DNA from 2 places in the Rummeliibacillus sp. SL167 genome. Region 1 is predicted to be linked to the other one. Evidence: predicted binding sites of a transcription regulator. Region 1 holds the regulator's gene; the other holds the start of a gene.
What was found. The regulator LexA, encoded in region 1, represses DNA repair genes until DNA is damaged. The targets are predictions, from matches to a motif close to CGAACATATGTTCG.
Positions count from the first base shown of each region.

Region 1 (10,947 bases):
GATCAAGATGTACTTTATTTTATTGGAAATGAACAGTGTATAGGCATTGTTCAAAATTTCCTTTTTACAGCCAACCAATAGTTGCTGTCAAGATGTACTTTAATGCCAAGTAAAACTTAAGGAATAGTCCACAAAAAACATGAATGCTGATCGAATGCATTCATGTTTTTTATTATTTAGCAAAATTCCCCTGAGACTATTGAAATAGAGATGATTTGACCAAAGTAACAACTCTTTGTTATCATTAAGTTGTCACTTAAACGATAAATCATAAATTGCTTCCCTACAAAAGAATAAATGTCTAGGAGAGATGTATTTGCAAAAAATAAAAATTGATCATGTCAGTAAAGTATTTGGAAAACATACAAACCAAGCACTTAAACTTGTGCAAAATGGAGCTTCTAAAAAAGAAATTTTGAAAAAAACAGGTGTAACGGTAGGGGTTTATAACGCTAGTTTTTCAGTAAACGAAGGTGAAATATTTGTCATCATGGGGTTATCGGGTAGTGGTAAATCTACGCTTGTTCGTTTATTAAATCGATTAATAGAACCAACAAACGGTGATATTTTCATAGATGGCGAGAATATTTCAAAGATGAATAAAGAACAGTTGAGAAATGTACGGCGAGAAAAAATGAATATGGTGTTCCAAAACTTTGGATTATTTCCTCACCGAACGATTTTACAAAATACAGAATATGGGCTCGAAGTACGAGGAATCTCAAAAGAGGAACGCCGACAAAAGGCGGAACAAGCATTAAAAAATGCGGGTTTACTAGATTTTAAAGATCAATATCCCCATCAATTATCTGGAGGGATGCAGCAACGTGTAGGATTAGCAAGAGTATTAGCGAATGATCCAGATATTTTATTGATGGATGAGGCCTTTTCAGCACTAGATCCGCTTATTCGAAAAGAAATGCAAGATGAATTATTAGATTTACAGGAAACGATGCAAAAGACCATTATATTTATCACGCATGACTTGAACGAAGCTCTACGCATAGGCGATCGAATCGCTATTATGAAAGACGGACAGATTATCCAAATTGGTACTGGTGAAGAAATTTTAACAAATCCGGCAAATGAATATGTTCGTCATTTTGTTGAAGATGTGGATCGCTCTAAAGTGTTAACTGCAGAAAATATTATGATACGTCCAATTACGGTAAACGTAGAACAGGATGGACCCAAAGTGGCACTTTCTCGTATGAGAGAAGAAAAAGTTAGTTTACTAGTGGCGATTGATAGAGCGCGTAATTTAAAAGGATACATTACTGCAGATGATGCCTTAGAATCCGCAAAGCGTGGCGATAAAGATATCAAAAAAATCGTTCAAACAAACATGATAACTGTCAATCACGATACACTTATTCAAGATGTTTTTCATGTGATTTATGATGCTCCAACACCCGTAGCGGTTATGAAAAATAATCGGTTAGTAGGTATTTTAATCAGAGGTGTTGTGATTGAAGCGTTAGCAAAGGGAAATGAGGAGGCGATTTTGCATGAGTAACTTCCTCGATAATATTCCAAGACTGCCAGTTGCCGATTGGACGCAAAGTGCAATGGATTGGATGACAAAGAATTTTTCAGGATTGTTTGATGCATTGCAATCTAATGGTGAATGGTTAATGGATTCCATCACCAATTTATTGACTACTATACCACCGATCCTATTTATACTAATCATAGCTATCTTAGCATTTTTAGCTTCAGGTAAAAAATTAGGATTGACCATTTTTTCTATAATCGGTCTGTTATTTATCTACAATCAGAATTTATGGGATGAGCTTATGAATACAGTGACACTTGTATTATTTGCAAGTCTTATTTCTATTATTTTGGGTATTCCAATTGGAATCATCATGTCTAAAAGTAAATGGGCAGAGGAAGTCATTAAACCGATTTTAGACTTTATGCAAACAATGCCGGGCTTTGTTTATTTAATACCAGCCGTTGCCTTTTTCGGAATCGGTGTTGTACCAGGTGTATTTGCATCTATTATATTTGCTATCCCCCCAACTATTCGTTTTACAAACCTCGGAATACGCCAAGTGCCAAAAGAGCTAGTAGAAGCTTCGGAATCCTTTGGTAGTACTCCATCTCAAAAGTTATTCAAGATTGAACTTCCTCTTGCAAAATCAACGATCATGGCAGGGATCAATCAAACAGTTATGCTGGCTCTTTCAATGGTAGTAATAGCATCTATGATTGGTGCACCTGGATTAGGACGTAAAGTATTGTCAGCTTTACAACGTGCACAAGTGGGAAATGGTTTTGTAGCAGGATTAGGTTTAGTGATTTTTGCTATCATTATTGACCGTCTTACACAAAGCTTTAATAAGAAAAAATACGAATAAGAAGGATGATTAGATGAAATTCAAAAAAATAAAATCTTTAGGACTTGTAGTGGGGTTAGGTTTAAGTGCTATTTTAGCTGGATGTGGTTCATCAGATAGTAACTCTGCAAATTCTTCCAAAAATGAGAAAATCAATTTGGCTTATGTGGAATGGGATACAGAAGTCGCCTCCACGAATGTTATTGGTAAAGTACTTGAGGATATGGGTTATGATGTAACATTAACGCCACTCGATAATGCAATTATGTGGGAAGCTGTTTCAAAAGGTGAGGCAGATGCGATGGTGGCAGGCTGGCTACCAAACACACATGCGGCTCAATATGCCAAATATAAAGATAGCTTAGAAGATCTTGGAACAAATTTAAAAGGTGCAAAAGTAGGCTTGGTTGTACCTGCATATATGGATGTTGACTCCATCAGTGATTTAAAAAAAGAAGCCAATAGCACCATTACAGGAATTGAACCTGGTGCAGGTGTTGTGGCAGCAACTGAGAAGGCTTTAAAGAACTATGATAATTTAACATCATGGAATGTTAAAACATCTTCTTCGGGTGCAATGACAGTTGCGCTTGGTAAAGCTATCAAAGACAAAAAAGATATCATTGTCACAGGTTGGTCACCACATTGGATGTTCCAAAAATATGATTTGAAATATTTAGATGATCCAAAAGAAATCTATGGTAAAGAGGAATCTATCCATACGTTTGCTAGAAAAGATCTAAAAAAAGATTCACCAGAAGCATATAAGGTATTGGATCAATTCCACTGGTCTACAAAAGATATGGAGCAAGTGATGCTTGATATAGCAGATGGGAAAGACCCAGAAGAGGCTGCAGAAGATTGGATTAAAGATAATCAGGATAAAGTCGATAGCTGGACAAAAGATGCGGTCAAAAAATGATCTTGTCAGCAACGCCATTTCCAAGCTTAAAATCGATAAATAAGCGTTAACGAGGGACAATCGTGGAAGATGGTATGCCGATGAACAGGAAGAAACTTTCATTCTTACTAGGGGAGAGTAACTAAATCGGCTTTTGCAATACAAATCAGATAAAATGTTAATTGAGACAAATAGAAAGTTGAAAAATGCAAGCTTTTCGTTTTAAAATTTAGTGTGGGGGAACCTCATTCACTGAATACAAACAATCGATCAATACATCTGATTGTCGATAATTAATAATGGCTTTAGAAATTTGAAGAAACACCCCATTTCTAGTATGTGTATTTCGTGACACTTACTAAAATGAGGTGTTTTGTATCCCTTTCCATTACTTTTTATCTTGCTGTTTCTTCCAAACTTCATAGAAGATTTCAAATTGCTCAAGTGCATCCATTAGCTTTTTAGGATTGTCATGGAAGAATAAATCTTCTCTTACAAGAAAGAAATCAACTACTTCTCTTTGATAAGGAGTTAAACTTGTATACTCTTCGTTTGTGATACCAGCATTTTCAAATTCTTTTGGATTCACAACATCCGAACGACCAAGTAAAAAATCTAAAGAGACATCATATAAATCAGCGATTTTAACCAACATTTCATTATCAGGTTGCCTAGTTCCATATTCCCAGTTCGCGTATGTTGAAACAGTTTTGATGCCTAATTTATTTGCTACGTATGTTTTAGTCCAACCTCTTTTTTCTCTTAAATAAGTAAGACGAGTGCCTAAGGTATCCACATAATCACCCCTTAAGAATAGATTCTATCATCTTTTACACAATTTATGTAAAAAAATACTCAAAAAGAGTAATAAAAGGTTGACTTACTCAAAAAGAGTGAATATAATAGGAATATAGTTACACAAAATGAGTAATGAGGTGATGAGAATGAATGATAGATTGCGCGAAGCTAGAAAAGCTAAAGGAATAACAATTACTTACTTATCAAAAAAATTAGGCTATAAAAGTGCTTCAGGTTATGCAAATATTGAATATGGGATAGTAAAGCCTTCACTTGAAAACGCAAGAATAATAGCAGACATTTTGGAAATGCCAATAGAAGAGCTTTTTTTAACTAAAAGTTACACAAAATGAGTAATTTATATAAAAAACTATTTGTTTTACATTATCTACTGATAAAGAATCAATCGAACAATAAGGTATAGAGACAATACAATTGGACTCGAATTCACATCGCCGATCATCACCATAACATGAATTTTTAATCGATAAGGGAAAAGAAAAGGAATGTAGGTGAAATAGGGGATTGATCATTAAAAAGATATTCTGCCGATTGCATGAATTATTAGTGATCGTTTTAACAAAATAGAGGTACACCACAACTAACATGATCAACTAAAGCAATACTTGATATTTATCTCACATTTAAATACAGGAAGAACCCCCACTTTATAAAAAGCAAAAAGGATAAGTGGGGGTTCTTCCTGTCTGTAAAAATCTGCTGATTCATAGTGGTTACAAAAAAACAACCAATGTATGAAGTGTTACTTTATTAAAATTACAGGCGTGTTGATTATCCAATATAATCTATAAAAATAGGGGAATTTGTTGATTGCAGCGAAGATCTATATAAATGTTCCTAAAAATACAGGGTTTTTCAAAAATTACACCCAACAGGTACTCCTAATTTTTGTGAAATCAACACGAGTGATAAATTAATTAAAATATTATTCCTCCATCCTGCAAATTTATAAGAAAATAAGGTAAAATATACTGAATAGTAAAATGAATAAATTAGGAAATAGGGAATGCTATTTAAAAATGATGTAGGTACTTGAACATGCTTTTGAATATGAAGTTATTACTGTTCTTAATTTACTAATATTTCTATAACATGATACATTTTTATACTTTTAGTAACATGTTTATACAATTCTAGGAGATTTAATAGTATCCTTAGTATTGTGATACAAAGTAATCTTCATTTATCAATAAACTAGTGTAGTAGTTTACGTCAATTCAATGGGGGGAATAAATTGGTGGTAAACAAATTTAGAAAAAGTAAGAAAGAAGAGCCTGACTTATTAGGTGAGATTAAACGAAATGAAAAAAACGTTGTAATAGCAGCGAATTCTACTAGTGAAATTCAGAGCATTTTAAAAATGGCTGGTTTTACTATCTATGATTTAGCTGCTATTCAATTATTGCAACTGTATGTGAAGCAAAACATTGAAAAAATTGTGGATAATTTTTATTCGAATTTAGCAAATGAGCCAAGTCTCATGAAAATTATTGAAGATCATAGTTCAGTAGACCGTTTGAAAAAAACACTTACTGACCATTTGATCCAACTTTTTTCTGGTAAAATTGATTCGGAATTTATACAGCAAAGATATAAAATTGCGCAGGTGCATGTCAGAATAGGATTGCAACCAAAATGGTATATGCTCGCATTTGCAGATTTAACAAACAGTTTAAATGAGATTGTTTTTGAAAATACGACAAGTAAAGAAGAATATGCAGCATTTTCCAATGCTCTCAATAAAATTTTATCTATAGAGCAGGTTATTGTATTGGAAGCCTATGATAAGGAAAATGAAAGAGTCAAGAAAATATCACAGATGGAAAAAGAGAAAGCTCAAAATGAAGTGCATGACATGGCAGAAGAGCTTGCATGCATTACAGAGCAAGCAAGTGTGTCCTTACAACAGGTGTCTGGGCAGTCAGTCCAATTAGTATCTGTTGCAAAAGAAAGTTCTTTATCCGTACAAGAAATCGAACAACAATATTTGGATGCCCAACAGCGTCTTAATGCTCAAATGGAAGCGATGAAAAAGATTGAAATACGTATGGATGAAGTGAACGAGCAGATCGGGATCCTTAAAGGGACGTCAGCAAAAATTCAAGATGTTACAGGAATCGTTTCTTCTATAGCCGATCAGACAAATCTCTTAGCTTTAAATGCTGCCATTGAGGCTGCACGTGCTGGAGAACATGGAAAAGGCTTTGCTGTAGTTGCAGATGAGGTTAGAAAACTTGCTGTACAAACAAAAAGCAGTTTAGCTAACGTCAGTACGCTAATTTCTGATACGAATAAGGGGATTGAAGGAGTCACTGGATCAGTTGCTGAAGCGAACGATTTAGTATCCGATGGGGTCAAAGAAATTACACAACTCGATCAATTTTTTGATCAAGTGTTTACACTTATGGAACAAATTAAAAAGGGCAGTGTGAAGATCGATGAAGAATTGCAATCACTCGTTACTGTCATCGAAGAAATTTCAAATGGTGTCAGTGACGTGGCGGTATCTACTGATCATTTAAATGAAATTGCTAAACAAATGAAGTAGAGTAACATAGAAATAAAGTTTCAGATAAAGTTGTGCAAAATAAGTTAAAATATAGCTTTGTATTCTTTCATTAACATAACATGCCTTATTCATAAGGTTGTTAAAAAGAAGTGATAATGTTTAAAAATAGAATTTTGACTACTTTGAGCTTGAATAAGTATAAAGGATTCTCATCGTTTTTATTTTTTACTATTTAAATAATGCAAACGAGGAAAACGATTTTTTTGTGATCACATGTGAAGAGGATATTGAATACGGGCATTTTTATAAAAAAGCGATTTAGTAAAATATCAATATTTATCCCGTATTAATAGGCAGTAATACTTCCCGCTCAAAATTCAGCGAAAGTAAAGAAGTTAAGAGGGAGAACAACTGCCGCATGCGCCCGATTGGTTAGGGCGGGCAAGATGTTGGTCACTCAGACGTTGGCACAGGACGTGACAACGCCTGAGTTCCTCTAGTTCAGTCGAGGATGAAGAAAACCCCACACTGATGAAAGTTTCGCTTTATAAGGTCAGTTGAGTGATTATATGAAGAAAAGCATCCAAATCTATTTAATTAGAATAGTTTTGGATGCTTTTTCATATAAAAGATTAGTGGACGTTTCGGTATAAACCAACCACTTTACCAAGTACAGAAACTTTTTCCACAATGATAGGGGCCATAGAAGAATTTTCAGGTTGAAGGCGGAAATATCCATCTTCTTTAAAAAAACGTTTTACTGTTGCTTCATTTTCTTCAGTCATAGCCACAATAATATCGCCATTATCGGCAGTTGATTGTTGTTTGACAATCACATAATCACCATCTAAAATACCAGCTTCAATCATTGATTCACCCATAATTTCAAGTATAAAGATGTGATCATCTGAAGTGCCATAAAAATCTGGAATCGGGAAATACTCTTCTATATTTTCAATGGCAGTGATCGGCATACCTGCCGTTACTTTTCCAACTAGAGGTACATGAATCACACCTTGTTTTGTAATATTGTCTTGGTCCAATATCTCTATTGCACGAGGTTTTGTAGGATCACGACGAATGAGTCCCTTGCTTTCAAGACGATTTAGGTGGCCATGTACAGTAGAACTCGAAGCTAACCCCACAGCCTCTCCAATTTCTCGGACGGAAGGTGGGTATCCCTTTGTGCGAACTTCCTCTTTAATAAACTCTAGTATATCTTCTTGTCTTTTTGATATTTTTTTCAATCTGTTCACCTCTTATCTTAGTTTCCTGCTAATTGTTAAATTTAGTATAGCATTACCGAACAAACAAAGCAAACATAAGTTCGAAAAAAGTGTTTGACAAAAACAAATGTTCGTTTTATATTAAGAACATATATTCCGAACAAACATTCGATGAAGGGGAGATTTGTATGAATTGGGTTAAAAGAAATCAAAATACGGCATTGTTTATGGTATTTGCAGTCATCTTTATGGCTATTCTACTTCTAATTAATAGAGATACAACAACATATACAAATATTAAGGTACAAGAAGGTGATACACTTTGGTCTCTGTCTGATCGATACAAAGGAAATTTATCTAATGCTGAGTGGGTTCGTCTAGTAAAAAATGAGAATAATATTATAGATGATAAAATTATTGCTGGTCATACTTTAATCATTCCTGACCATAAACAATCTGATTCAACAAACAAAGAAGTAGTATTGGCAAGTGACAAAAATGACGAATAAAAAAGCAGTACTTTATTGTCGAGTAAGTACAGAAAAGGAAACACAAGATACGTCGATTGAGAGACAGGAAATTGAGCTGAGAGCATTTGCACAGTCAAAGGGTTATGAGGTAGTAGCAGTATTTAAAGATAGACATAGCGGGTATGACATAGAACGCGAAGGCTTACTGGAATTGCTGGATTTTGTAAAGGAATATCACATTATGAATTTATTTATCCAAGATGAAACACGTTTAGGACGTGGTAATGGTCGAATGGCTGTTTTACATTTGCTTAAAAAGTTGAATGTGGATATCTTTACTTTAAGTGATGCTGGCACTATCAAATTAAATGAAATGGATACAATGCTCCTCGAAATTTTAGCCATTGTTGAAGAATATCAACGAAAATTGCATAATGCAAAGATACGGCGTGGCATGAAAAGGGCTGTGCAAAATGGTTATAGGCCAGAAAATAACTTAAAAGACCGCGGCAATGTGGAAGGTAGGGAGAGAATTGATGCACCAATCGAACAGATTGTTCATTTAAGAGAGAAGGGGATGACTTTTGAGGAAATTACTGCAACATTAAAAGGACTTGGATTCCAAATAAGCAAGGCTACCGTTCATAGGCGTTATAAAGAATATGAAGAAGAGCAAAACCTTAAAAATTGAAAATAGATCAGGTATGTTAAGAAGATTCCATTAAAGTATAAAGTGTAATAGTTAAAAATCGTATATTTTACGGACAATATTAGATATCAACTCGACTGAGAATGGATATTTGACAAAATGATTAGGCAGCAGAATCTCGGTTAAGAAATTCTACTGCCTTTTCGTTTTAAATATCAGCATACTTTCTGTATATAAAATCATTAATGCTTTTTCTAATTCTTCATAAGAAGCATAGGCAAAAGATAGACGAATATGATGTGCATCCTCTACATCATAGATATAGCCTGGATTGATCAATACTTTCTCTTTAAGTAACTTTAAAAAGAATTCCTTTGTAACAATCGGTTCATTAAATCTTAACCAAATATAAAATCCTCCCAATGGTTTTTCCCATGTAGCAATTGTATGAAAGTATTTGTGAAGTATGGATTCGGTAAATGCCGCACGTATTTTTAATTGAGATCCTAATTCAGCTAAATGCCTTTCATAAAGTCCTGATGTAAGCCAATAAGTAACGATTTTTTGCGAAATTGCACTAGAACCATAATCCATTTGCATTTTAATATCAGCCAGTCGTTTTATAACAGGGGTTGGTCCAATAATCCAGCCTATGCGTAACCCTGGACTTAATGTTTTAGAAACACTACTGACATATAATACTTGTCCAGAAGAATCTAAAGATTTGATTGACGGAAGAGGAGTATCAAACAATAATTCAGCATAAACATCGTCTTCTATGATAGGTATTCGAAGAGATTTACACATTTCATAGAAATTTTGTTTTTCCTTTGCTGTCCAAACAGTTCCGGTCGGATTATGAAGGGTAGGGACAGTATAGTATATAGATTGCCGATTCTTTTTGAATGAACATAATGTCTTTTCTAGAGACTCATCACGTTTAATGGATTTCATTCGCATACCAAATGATTGAAATGGATGAATGGAATTCAAATATGAACAGCTATCTTGAAAGACAATCGATCCTGATTCAAATAATCCCAATGCCATTAATTGAAGAGCTTGAAGTGCACCAGAAACAATGAGTATATTGTCAGGTGTAGTTGTAATTCCACGTTTTTTTACATATTGGCAGATCGCCATTCGTAATTCGTCACTCCCCTGTGGAGAAGAATAACCAATATCTTTTTCATGAAAGGTTAGTTTTTGAAGTGATTCTGTCAATTTTTTTGTCGGTAATAATTGGGGAGAAAGTTCACCTGTCCCTAATCGTATAATGGAACTGTCTTGTTCATATTCGTTTATCAGTTGAATCGTACGATCATTCGGTTTATGGATACTAGTATCAATATATCTTTGCCAGTTTGGTTGAGACTTTTTTGCAAGAAGATTCCATGAATTATTGGCAACAAAAGTACCAGCCCCAATTTTTGCCTCTAAGATGCCATCTGCCTTTAATTCTTCTAAAGCCTGTTGAATAGTACTTCTGTTAACTTCGAATTGCATGGCTAATTGTCGTTGTGTTGGAAGTTTTGTGCCTACTCCCCAATTTCCTAATCGTATTTGTTCTGTCATCCAGTTTATAATTTGATGCTGTAAGCTAATGGACGTATTATGAATTGGTTTCCACAATCATATCAATCTCCCTTTTTACTAAATTGGATGGTTGAATTACCAACCAATTGGACCTTTTCTTCTTTTTATAACATTGTACGATATTAAAAGAAAGGGAGTTGGATGATGCAAGCATTTTTTCATGGATTTATCCTAGCATTTGGATTGATTTTGCCATTAGGAGTACAAAATATTTTTGTTTTTTCACAAGGTGCCACACAGCCCAATATTTATAAAGCCTTACCTGCAACATTAGCAGCAGCTTTATGTGATACGTTACTAATCGTTTTGGCGATTTTAGGAGTATCAATGCTCGTTTTACAATTTGAATGGATTCGTTTGATTTTGTTAATCGTGGGTATCCTATTTTTATGTTATATGGGAAAAGCTATTTGGAACGTAGGAGCATCCAATTTT
Region 1 covers NZ_VCBM01000001.1:1,628,973-1,639,919, reverse strand. Annotated here, with positions in the region: gene FEZ13_RS07385 (GntR family transcriptional regulator) at 1-81, shown strand, start outside; gene FEZ13_RS07380 (quaternary amine ABC transporter ATP-binding protein) at 317-1,516, shown strand; gene FEZ13_RS07375 (ABC transporter permease) at 1,509-2,363, shown strand; gene FEZ13_RS07370 (glycine betaine ABC transporter substrate-binding protein) at 2,377-3,264, shown strand; gene FEZ13_RS07365 (helix-turn-helix domain-containing protein) at 3,632-4,039, opposite strand; gene FEZ13_RS07360 (helix-turn-helix transcriptional regulator) at 4,188-4,394, shown strand; gene FEZ13_RS07355 (globin-coupled sensor protein) at 5,300-6,610, shown strand; gene lexA (transcriptional repressor LexA) at 7,204-7,818, opposite strand; gene yneA (cell division suppressor protein YneA) at 7,986-8,306, shown strand; gene FEZ13_RS07340 (YneB family resolvase-like protein) at 8,296-8,958, shown strand; gene FEZ13_RS07335 (aminotransferase-like domain-containing protein) at 9,109-10,548, opposite strand; gene FEZ13_RS07330 (LysE/ArgO family amino acid transporter) at 10,657-10,947, shown strand, end outside.

Region 2 (10,947 bases), 970 kb from region 1:
GAATTTTTTGTCGCAAATTGACGACCTCTCCTACGATAATCATGCTTGGATTTTCGAGCGCATGTTGTTTGACAGTTTGTACAATTGTTTCTAACGTCCCTGTAACAGTCTTCTGCCTTTCATATGTACCCCAATGGACTAGCGCAACTGGTGTTTTTGGATTCCTTCCATAACGTAGCAACTGTGAAACTATATATGGAAGATTATGTACGCCCATATAAATTGCCAGTGTATCAACTCCCTTCGCTAAGCTTTCCCATTTTATCGAATCAGCTTTCCCATCTCCCATATGACCCGTGACAATAGCAAAACTTGAACTTATATCACGATGCGTAACCGGGATACCTGCATATGCTGGAGCCGCGATACCAGAAGTAATACCTGGAACAATTTCAAAGGCAATATGATGATCTGACAAAAATTCAGCTTCCTCTGCACCACGACCAAAAACGAAAGGATCTCCACCCTTTAAGCGTGTGACGATCTTTCCTTCCTGTGCATAATCTACTAATGATTGATTGATATATTCTTGTATCATTGCATGGCGATTTGGTAATTTACCACAGAAGATTAGTTGGGCATCTGATTTTACATATTTTAACAATCCTTTATTGACCAAGCGATCATACATAATAACATCTGCTTCTTGAATGCAATGCAAGCCTTTGACTGTTATTAAATCTATATCTCCTGGACCTGCTCCCACAATATATACTTTCCCCATGTATTTAATCCCCTTTTATCGCGAAAAAATCCTTTAAAAAGCAAAAAACTCCTATTATTTTATATTTATATAGCAATGATACTAGATACATCGTATATAATAATAAAAAATAAGAGCCTCTAGTTTTCTAGTAAGCGATCTTTTCAATTCCTACTATTCTTGTAAAAATAATATATGATACTTTTTAGAAACTGTCAATATTTTTTTAAATTTAATTCACTCCACTTTACATATATCTCTAACAATCCATTGTGATTTCTTATCTGCAAATGTCCAACTTCCTGCATACAAAAAAGGAATATATTTCATTTTTCAAAAAGTCGTAGCCGTTCGCTCCACAACTATCAAAATTGTATATTAGCGGATTTTAAGAAGAAAATGATTGATAAAGTGAAGCTTCCATCAGTGGGGTTTTCTTCATCCCCCACTGATGGTTAATCAGGCTTTTACGGGCAGTTGATCTCCACCTATCTTTCTCGCTTCTCTCTAAACCTTGTGGTGGGGTTCTTACTACCCGTTAACACGGGATAAAATTGATGTTTATATAAATAAATTCAATGATATTGCTTCTGGCAAAGAAAACATGCTATAAAAATTTATTCATCAGCTTGGAATACCAACTTTCCATTTAAATAAGTGCTAACAATTCGATGCGCAAATGTATGATCTTGATAGATATTCCCTTTATGCTTTGCAAAGATTTGATCTTTATCTACTGTAAATGCTTTTTTCTCAACAATGACAAAATCCGCATCCATTCCCACCGCTAATTTCCCCTTTGTCTTTAAACCAAATCTTTCAGCAGGTGCTTGTGAAGTTAATCGAGCTACTTCTGTTAACGTTAAACCATATTGTTCAGCAATTTGTAAAATAGAAAGAAGTGTAAATTGTCCTCCACTAACACCGCCCCAAACATCAAAATAATTATTTCTACCTACTTCTTTCATATAAGCGGGACAAGGGGAATGATCAGATGCGACATAGTCAATTTTACCTTCAACCAATTGTTGAATCAACTCTCTACGCAAAGACTCAGAACGTAAGGGTGGTGCACATTTAGCATAAACATGATGTGCATCGTATGCTGTATCATTAAAAAGTAAATAATGCGGGCAAGTTTCTAGCGTTACATCTTGTCCGCATTGTTTAGCGTGGTGGATAATTTCTACTGATTGTGGTGTGCTTATATGGACAAAATGTAGAGCACATCCTGTCACTTTTGCATAAGCTAATGCACGTTGCACTGCTTCTACCTCTGCGACAACTGGACGGGATTCGTTATAATCTTGGGCAGTACAAGCTCCATTTTTTATCTTTTGTTGTGCAAGCAAAGATGTGATCGCATCACTTTCTGCATGCAGTGCTAGAATTTTTCCTATCTTCGCTATTTCAAACATTCCTTGCAGCAGGATCCTGTCACTAACAGATGAAAAAGGTAGAAACCCGGAATCAGAAAGAAAAGCCTTAAATCCTATAGCCCCATTTTCAGCTAATGTATGTAACTGTGATAAATTCGAAGGTACCAATCCGCCCCAAAGTCGAAAATCGATACATGATTTTTTCTTTGCTAATTGTTTTTTAAGCTGGAAAGCAGGAAGATTAATGGTAGGTGGATTACTGTTTAATGGCATATCAAAAAAAGTAGTAACACCCCCTGCAGCTAGCATGTATGATCCTGTTTCAAAGCCCTCCCACTCTTCGTTTCCAGGTTCATTGATATGAACATGTGTATCTATAACTCCTGGCATAATAATCTTTCCAGTTACATCTACTTGTTGTGCATTCGTTTTTCTCAAATTAGGTCCTATCGCAAAAATCTTTCCATTTTGAATAGCCATGTCTGAATGTGTCACTTGATGAGGCTCAACTACCAATGCTCCTGATAATATCATCATTTGTAAACACCTGATTCAATTGAATAACTTGGGACTCCATAAAAGTCAAATGCTGCCTCTACTGCTTGCACACGTTTTGGTTCGTATCCATAACGAATTCGTACAGATTGTACTGCATTAACGATAAATAATCGATTTTGCTCTGAGGGTTTCATGGATTGAAGCACCCTTGAAACAACTTCTACCGATCTAGGCGCCAAAATTGTACGGTTTGATGATTGTAAGAGACGATACTTCATCATAATTCCACTCCTTCATAGGCTAATTTATAAAGAATTTCTTTTAATACTGATACACCATTCTCTAGGTCTTCAAGTGATGTAAATTCTAATGGTGAATGGCTAATACCCTTATGGCTTGGGACAAAAAATAAAGTCGTTGGATAATGAATACCTAGAATTTGTGAATCATGTCCCGCTCCACTAACCATTTCCATATCTCGTAAGCCTTTATTTTTAATAATTTTTCTCATCACGCTATGTAGTGAAGTATCTAAAGCTACTGGTTCACTATCTGCCCATTTTTTTATACTAATTTGAATACCGCTTTTCATAGCCTTTTCTTTAATCATTTGAATCATATCTTCACAATATTCTTGTAAAATATCTTTTTCGTGATGGCGAACATCTAAAGTAAAAGAAACACTTTTAGCAATGACATTCGAAACGTTAGGTTCTGCATTTATACTGCCAACTGTTACTCTCAAACCTTGGTAATAAGATGCCTCTGCTTTTTTAGTTAATGTAACAATGCAATTTGCAGCACAAACCATTGGATCTTTTCGCTCAGCCATTGGTGTAGTTCCTGCATGATTACTTTCACCTATCAGTTGTACTGTATAACGGCATTGGCCAACTATGTGAGTAACTAATCCAATATCTGCCTTATTTTTTTCTAAAATAGATCCTTGCTCGATATGCACTTCTATAAAACGCTTAATATCATTTCGCTTATTGTTTTGATAAGATGCGATTGGAAATCCGGCCTCCCCCATTGCATGTTGGAATGAGATATCATTTAAATCCCTTAAGTATCTAATATTTTCCAAGGAATATTCTCCAGTAATATTTTTAGATCCCCAATACGTAAGTGGAAATCGGCTTCCCTCTTCTTCACATAGTGAAACTACTTCGATTGTTTTTTGCGGACGTCCATATTGTTCAAGCAACATTTTGGTGGCTAAAAGGCTAGCGATAACGCCATAGGTACCATCATATTTGCCACCATCTACTACCGTATCGATATGTGATCCGGTTAAAATAACATGTTGTTTATCTTTTATTCCTTCAATACGGCCAAATAGATTTCCAACTGTATCAAAATACGTTTCCATCCCCATTTCGCTCATCTCTTGCTTAAGTGCATTTTGAGCATTTTTCCATTCTTTCGTATAAAGAAGTCTTGTCACCCCACCGTCTTCTGTTTCTCCAAAAGTTGCTAACCAATCTATAAAATGCTTAACACTTTTATATTTTTCAGATGAATAAAGCCTTAGCATTGATGTCCCGCCCTTCTGTTTGCTGTATCTATATTTTAAAAAAAGAACAGACAGAGTTCATTAGAGCTTTTGTAGAAAGTAATACCTTTTTTTAGATAATTTAGCTAAATCACGTTCGAATTATTAACTTTTTATGTTAGTTTCTATAACATAAATTTCAGTGGATTCAAAGGAAAATGACATATAAATGAATCAATGTCATAAAATCTTCTCTTCTTGAGAAATACGAATAGTTAACGCTGACTAATTTTGATAGTTTTGGAGTGAGTGGAGGACGGTGACTCCTCGAAAATGTATACACATTTCTTTCATGAGTATTAGTTCAGGGGGATTTATTTAAAGTCCTACAAAAAAGCATTATAGGAACATAGTAACTCTGGAGTTGAGGCCAAGTCTGTAAACACACCTGATTTTATTTAATAAAAACTAAGGCATTTGCACAAACTTTCGATTACTTACAAGCGTATAATACAATCCAAGCTATAACAGCGATGATCCTCGGTGCCATCAAAGCAGTTAGTAGCTTGAGGTTGAAGCCTCCTATTTATTTTCAGACTGATAACTTGCGTTTTCCTTTTTTCCACTTTGTCTGTATAACGCTTGTTAGCAGTCTGAAATTTTTCAAAAAGAACAAAGAGCAAATAATTATTGATAGAGATTTTTAGCACATTTTTCTATTTTTTTGCGATTTCTAAATTCCCATGCGCCCAACAAAACTCTTCCAAATCGTTTGCAATAAATGAATGGGGGATTACACTTTTCACTTCTTTTAGCATTCTTTCAATGTCTTGTGGAAAAAAACGGGCACTTAAGTGATTTAACAATAAATTTCGGACACCTGCTTTAAGCGCAATATTTGCTGCATCCATATTCGTCGAATGACCATAATTAGAAGCCAATTCCCTAGTAGAATGATCAAAAGTCGCTTCATGGATAATGATATCTGCATCTTGACTGAGTTTAACCGCATTTTCACAGTAACGCGTATCACCTAAGATCGCGACTGTAAATCCTTTTTGAGGAGGATTTGTGACATCTTTGCTTCGAATCATCGTCCCATCTTCTAACCTAATATCATGGCCATTTTTGAGTTGTCCTAACAAAGGACCCTTGGGAACCCCTAGAGCTTGTGCCTTTTCAAATTGCAATGCACCTTGCAACGGCTTTTGCACGACTCGATAGCCAAAGCACGGTATAACGTGTTGTAACGGCATGGCAGTCACGATAAAATCTTCGTCTTCAAAAACTACCCCTTCTTCCACTTCTACAAACTCAATCGTATAATTTAAATGTGTTTGAGATGTTTGGAATGTCAGTTGAATCCACTCTTTTAATCCTTTAGGCCCATAAAGGGTTAATGGCTGATCTCCTCCTAAAAATGAACGTGATCCCAGCAAGCCAGGTAATCCATAAATGTGATCACCATGTAAATGAGTGATAAACACTTTTTCTATCTTACGGGGTTTGATCGTTGTATGTAATATTTGATGTTGAGTCGCTTCTCCACAATCAAATAACCAAATGGTCCCTCTTTCCTCTAATAATTTTAAAGCTAAAGAACTTACATTGCGTGATTTAGAAGGCATTCCTGCACCTGTACCTAAAAATTGAATATGCAATGATTTTCCTCCTACCGTTTATGATCATCTAAAAAGTCTTTGCTAAAACTTGTTTGAGAATCATAAGTTGTTTTTTTCACATTTTTAATGCCTTTGGTAATAATATCTTTCCCGTATTTATGCTGTAATTCCTCCACAATTTTCAATATGGGTTCTTCCTTTACATATTTTTCAAACGTGAATATAGAAAGCTGTTCAACCGTTTCTTTTTTATCCATAACATTACTAACAGTTACACCTAGTAGCCGAACGGGTGAACCATTCCAATGTTTTTTCGTCAGCGCAATAGCAATAGATTCGATATCTGTTTGTTTATAAATAGCGTTGGATACTGTTTTGCTACGACTGCTATTATGCCAATCTATATCGCGAATCATCACTGAAACCGTATATCCTACTAAATTTTTGGCATCCAATCGTTTTGCTACTTTTCCACACAATTTCTTTATGGCTACAATAAGCTCTGATAGTTCGACCAAGTCAGTTGGAAAGGTCATCGAATTACCAATTGATTTTGTATCATAAATAGAGTTTGGATCCACTTCTCGCTGATCAATCCCGTTGGCACGATTTTTCAGTCGGAGTCCGTTTTTTCCAAAGTTCGATTTCATCACATAATCCTCTATATTAGCAAGATCTCCTATTGTGAGAATTCCTAATCCCTTCAGCTTTTGAGCTGTACTTTCTCCTACTCCATGCATCTCAATAACAGGCAAATGCCACAACATTTTGGAAACATCACGTTTTCTTAGAACGGTAATACCCATTGGTTTTTTCATATCCGAAGCCATTTTGGCTAAGAACTTGTTTGGTGCAATCCCAATTGAACACGGTAAATCAAGTTCATGTAAAATTCGCATTTGAATAGATTCAGCAAGCTCCATAGCATCTTGTCCATGCACGATATTCGTAACATCTATATAGCCTTCATCGATGGACACCGGTTCAACTAATGATGTGTATGACCGAAGTATGGAAAACATTGCTTGTGATGCTTGTCGGTAGCGTTCAAAATTAGGAGCCATTAGGATAAGTTCTGGACATTTACGTTTTGCTTCCCAAACAGACATTGTTGTATAAACACCCTTTGCTCTTGCTTCATAAGAACAAGTCACTAAAATACCTCTTCGTTCTTTTGGATTGCCCGCAATAGCTAATGCTTTCCCTTTTAATTCAGAATTATGCGCTTGTTCAACGGAAGCATAAAAGCAGTTCATATCAATATGAAATAGTATTCTCCCTTGAGTAGCCATATATCTCCTCCATAATCGACCAAACGTTCTCCCTCTAGTATAACAAAAACAAAGATGATACAACATTATTTACAAATATAAGATGATGCTTCACACAGTGAGAGTCTTAATATGGTTAGATGTGGGATAAAGTGAAGCTTCCATCAGTGGGGGTTTTCTTCATTTCCCACTGAAGTAGAGGAACTCAGGTTAAAAGCGCCGTGTCCTGTGAGGGATTAATATCTTGTTGGTCCGAAACAATCGGATTTTAACGGGGAATTGATCCTCCATCTAACTTTCTTATTTCTCTCTAAATCTTGAGATGGAAGTCTTACTGCCGTTAAAACGGGATAAAAATTCCAATTATGTATTGTCAAAAAATAGAATTTTGTATTACAATGATAGGAATACTTCAAAGGTGGGGATCAGATGATAAAAATTTCCGATGAACTTTTGTTACGACCTGTTGCGATAGAAGATGCAGAGATTCTATTTACTTTAACAGACAAAGACCGATTATATTTAAGGGAATGGTTACCGTGGGTGGATGCTACAAAAACAGTGGAAGATTCAAAAAACTATATTATATCCAGTCAAAAGGGTGAAAAGGCTGGCACACTGTTGAATTTTGCGATTATTTGGAAGGGCAAAATAGTTGGAATTTCTGGATTCAACGAAATTGATCGAAATAATCGAATCACTTATATTGGTTACTGGTTAAGTAGTGCCTATCAAGGAAATGGCATCATGACTCAGGCAGCTAGAGCATTGACTGATTATGCTTTCGTTGAATTACATATGAATAAAGTTGAAATTCGAGCTGCTGTAGGCAATCAAAAAAGTAGAAGTATCCCACAACGTTTAGAATACACAGAAGAAGGCATACTACGTAGTAATGAATGGCTTTATGATCATTTTGTAGATCATGTTGTTTATAGCATACTAGCTGATGAGTGGAGACGTGAATAGCTCAAACTCAACTTATAAATGAAGAACAACAAAAGTGAAGCCTGTCACAGTGGAATTTGCTTCATGGCTACTTAATAAGTAGGTCATATGAATTTCTTCATACTTGTGGCAATTGAACCTATCAAGCTTTGCCTGGGAGTTATTTCCACGCTTATTTTCTTGCTTACTACTGGAAATCTGATGTGAGAGCTTACTGCCTATTTATTTTTGCGAATAGAAATGAAAAACAGATAATTGAAATCCTATATAAACATTATATGAAAAGCCTCAGACCGTTCATCTTCTGAGGACCGATCCGAGGCTTTGTTTACTTTTTTATTGCAATTTACTATTTTGTACTAACTTAATAACACAATTTGCTAAGGATTCCTTTTCGCTTTCTGAAGCGACTCCCCACAAATCAGACAGTACACGTTGTTGTTCGTTTTTTGGATCAACATTATTAGCTAAGTACTCTCCGATTTGTACCGCTGCTTGTTGGATTACATGATTAGGCATACCAGATTCTTCAGCTTTGTCTACATTTTGACCTAAAAATGATGTCCACTGTTGCCAGTTGTCTAATATTGGCATATAAATCCCTCCTTTACAATGTAAGTATAGGTAGTTTTCAAAATAATATGTACGAGTAACGCTATACAAATTATTTAAAAGTATTTTTTTGAACATTTTGTTCAAATATTCACTTTCAAACGTTTATCTCACCAAATGAGTACATTTCGCTTAATTGGTACAAATTAATTTTCTTCCAATATGTGATGCACATTTGAATCTCTGCATCTTATGATGATTTACCTTCCCATTTTCCAGTTTTCTATTGGATCTATTTATAAGGAAGAGGCAGGCAAGGATAAAATTTAAATATTTTACTTTTTTATTAAATATTCTCTCCATTTTAAAAAGATATATGATAAAAAAACTACCCTAAATCCCGAAAAAGATAGAGTAGTTTTCAAAGCTTTATTTAATTGAATAGATTATTTAGGAATTGTACCATTCACTCCTTTCACTAACCAATCCATTGCTAAAATGTCTTCAACTGACATTGTTTCTCCTTCAGCTACACGCAATTTACCCTTGTTGTCGTAAATAGGACCTTTGAATACTTCAAATTTACCATCAGCCATTTCTTGTTTTTTCTCGTTCACTAGATCTTGAACCTTTTTCGGTACATTTTTACCGAATGGCGCAATATCAGCCATTCCTTCTTTAATGCCACCTAGGTAAGATTCAGATTTCCATGTACCATCAATCCAACTTTGAACTACTTCTACATAGTATGGTCCCCAATGAATGACCGGGTTGGTAATATACGTTTCAGGCGCATATTCACTCATATCCGCATCATTCCCCATGCCCCAAACGCCTCGTTTAGCAGCTGCTTGGATGCCAGCAGGAGAATCTTGATAGTTTGCTAATACATCAACACCCTTATCGAGTAAACTAATCGCAGCCTGCCGCTCAGCTGTTGGATCAAACCAAGTATTACTCCAAACAACATTTACTTTAGTATCAGGGTTCACACTTTGAGCGGCTAAAGTAAATGCATTAATCGTATAAATTACTTCAGGAATTGGAAATGCACCAACATAACCGATTTTCTTATTTTTGGTTATTGCCCCAGCAGCTAATCCCGATAAATAACCTGATTCATATCCTTTTGTTTGATATGTACCAACATTTTCTGCTGTCTTGTATCCTGTAGCATGCATAAATAAAACATCTGGATGTTTTTTAGCAACGCTAATAGTTGGATCCATATAACCAAAGCTTGTAGTAAAAATGATATCATGATCCTGTGCAAGTTCTTCAATAACACGTTCAGCATCTGGACCTTCTGGAACACTTCTTGAAATTCATGCAATCTAGACACTAGCCAATCACTCCTCTCCTATCAATTAGAAGGCTACTGAAAAAAGCGATTTTTCTCCAAAGGCATGGTAAACAGCAACTTTTTCAGTTCAAAGAATAAAAGAAAAGATAGATCTTTATCAATAAAATGACGATCCTTAGTTTTTCAGTAGCCTTATCAATTATGCTCCAGCGGAATTGTGTCTGGATTTTTAGAATCTGTGCCATCTGGCTTTATTCTTAATTCAGCGAGTGTTTGTTTCCCGCTGAATCAAGATAAAGTAAGATTTAACATAGTGTGGGCTTCCTGCATGACTAGGAAGAAAAAGAAACTTACGTTAGATTTGTCATACCCCGTGGCAACATCAGATTGATCAACACCACCTATTGGTCAGAACCAATACTAGGTGTAGCAGTTGTTCCACAACTTATCTTCTAGTCTTTTACTTTAGTCTAGAAGTGTTGGCTTACTGTCTGTTAATGGAAGATTAAGTTTTCCTTATATTAGCAAAATTCAAAATTGTATGTCAATATATAGTTAAACAAAAAATTATTATATGTACTCCTCATAGTATAATCATTGCACAACACCTGATTTCTTTGAATATCTGGGGGCTTCATAAAAATCAAGTGATGCTTCTACCGCTTGCCCACGATTTGGTTCGTATCCATGGCGAATTAATGCTGCTTCAAGCGCCTGTAGTACTTTTATAACATTTTCTTTACGGCAACTATAACCCATCGTTCCTATTCTCCATATTTTCCCTTTAAGTGGTCCAAATGATGATGCAATTTCCACACCAAATTGTTCTAACATAAAATGACGAACCGACTCTCCATCTATCCCTTCAGGAATCGTTACACAAGTTACTGTAGGAAGTTTACATGTTAAATCCCCATAAAGTTCTAGACCCATACCTTTAATTCCTTCAATTAATGCTTTTTCATGATATTGATGTCGTCCGAATCGCTCATATATTCCTTCTTCTAAAACCAACCGTAACCCTTCTCGTAATGCATAAATCATAGAGGTAGCTTCAGTATGATGATTTAATCGACGTGGACTCCAATAATCTTGAAGCATTGCCAAGTCTAAATAGTTACTCTGAATTGTCTTAGAATCATTTTGCTTACAATCTTCATCAGTCGCAATTCCATA
Region 2 covers NZ_VCBM01000001.1:660,014-670,960, reverse strand. Annotated here, with positions in the region: gene cobA (uroporphyrinogen-III C-methyltransferase) at 1-724, opposite strand, end outside; gene allB (allantoinase AllB) at 1,321-2,619, opposite strand; gene FEZ13_RS02955 (hypothetical protein) at 2,616-2,858, opposite strand; gene allC (allantoate deiminase) at 2,858-4,117, opposite strand; gene rnz (ribonuclease Z) at 4,792-5,736, opposite strand; gene FEZ13_RS02940 (DNA polymerase IV) at 5,748-6,989, opposite strand; gene FEZ13_RS02935 (GNAT family N-acetyltransferase) at 7,398-7,937, shown strand; gene FEZ13_RS02930 (DUF3243 domain-containing protein) at 8,253-8,510, opposite strand; gene FEZ13_RS02925 (BMP family ABC transporter substrate-binding protein) at 8,915-9,793, opposite strand; gene FEZ13_RS02920 (pyridoxal-phosphate-dependent aminotransferase family protein) at 10,366-10,947, opposite strand, start outside.
Region 2: FEZ13_RS02940 (DNA polymerase IV) is a predicted target of LexA. The motif match lies at 7,006-7,019, and genes of this name have one in related genera.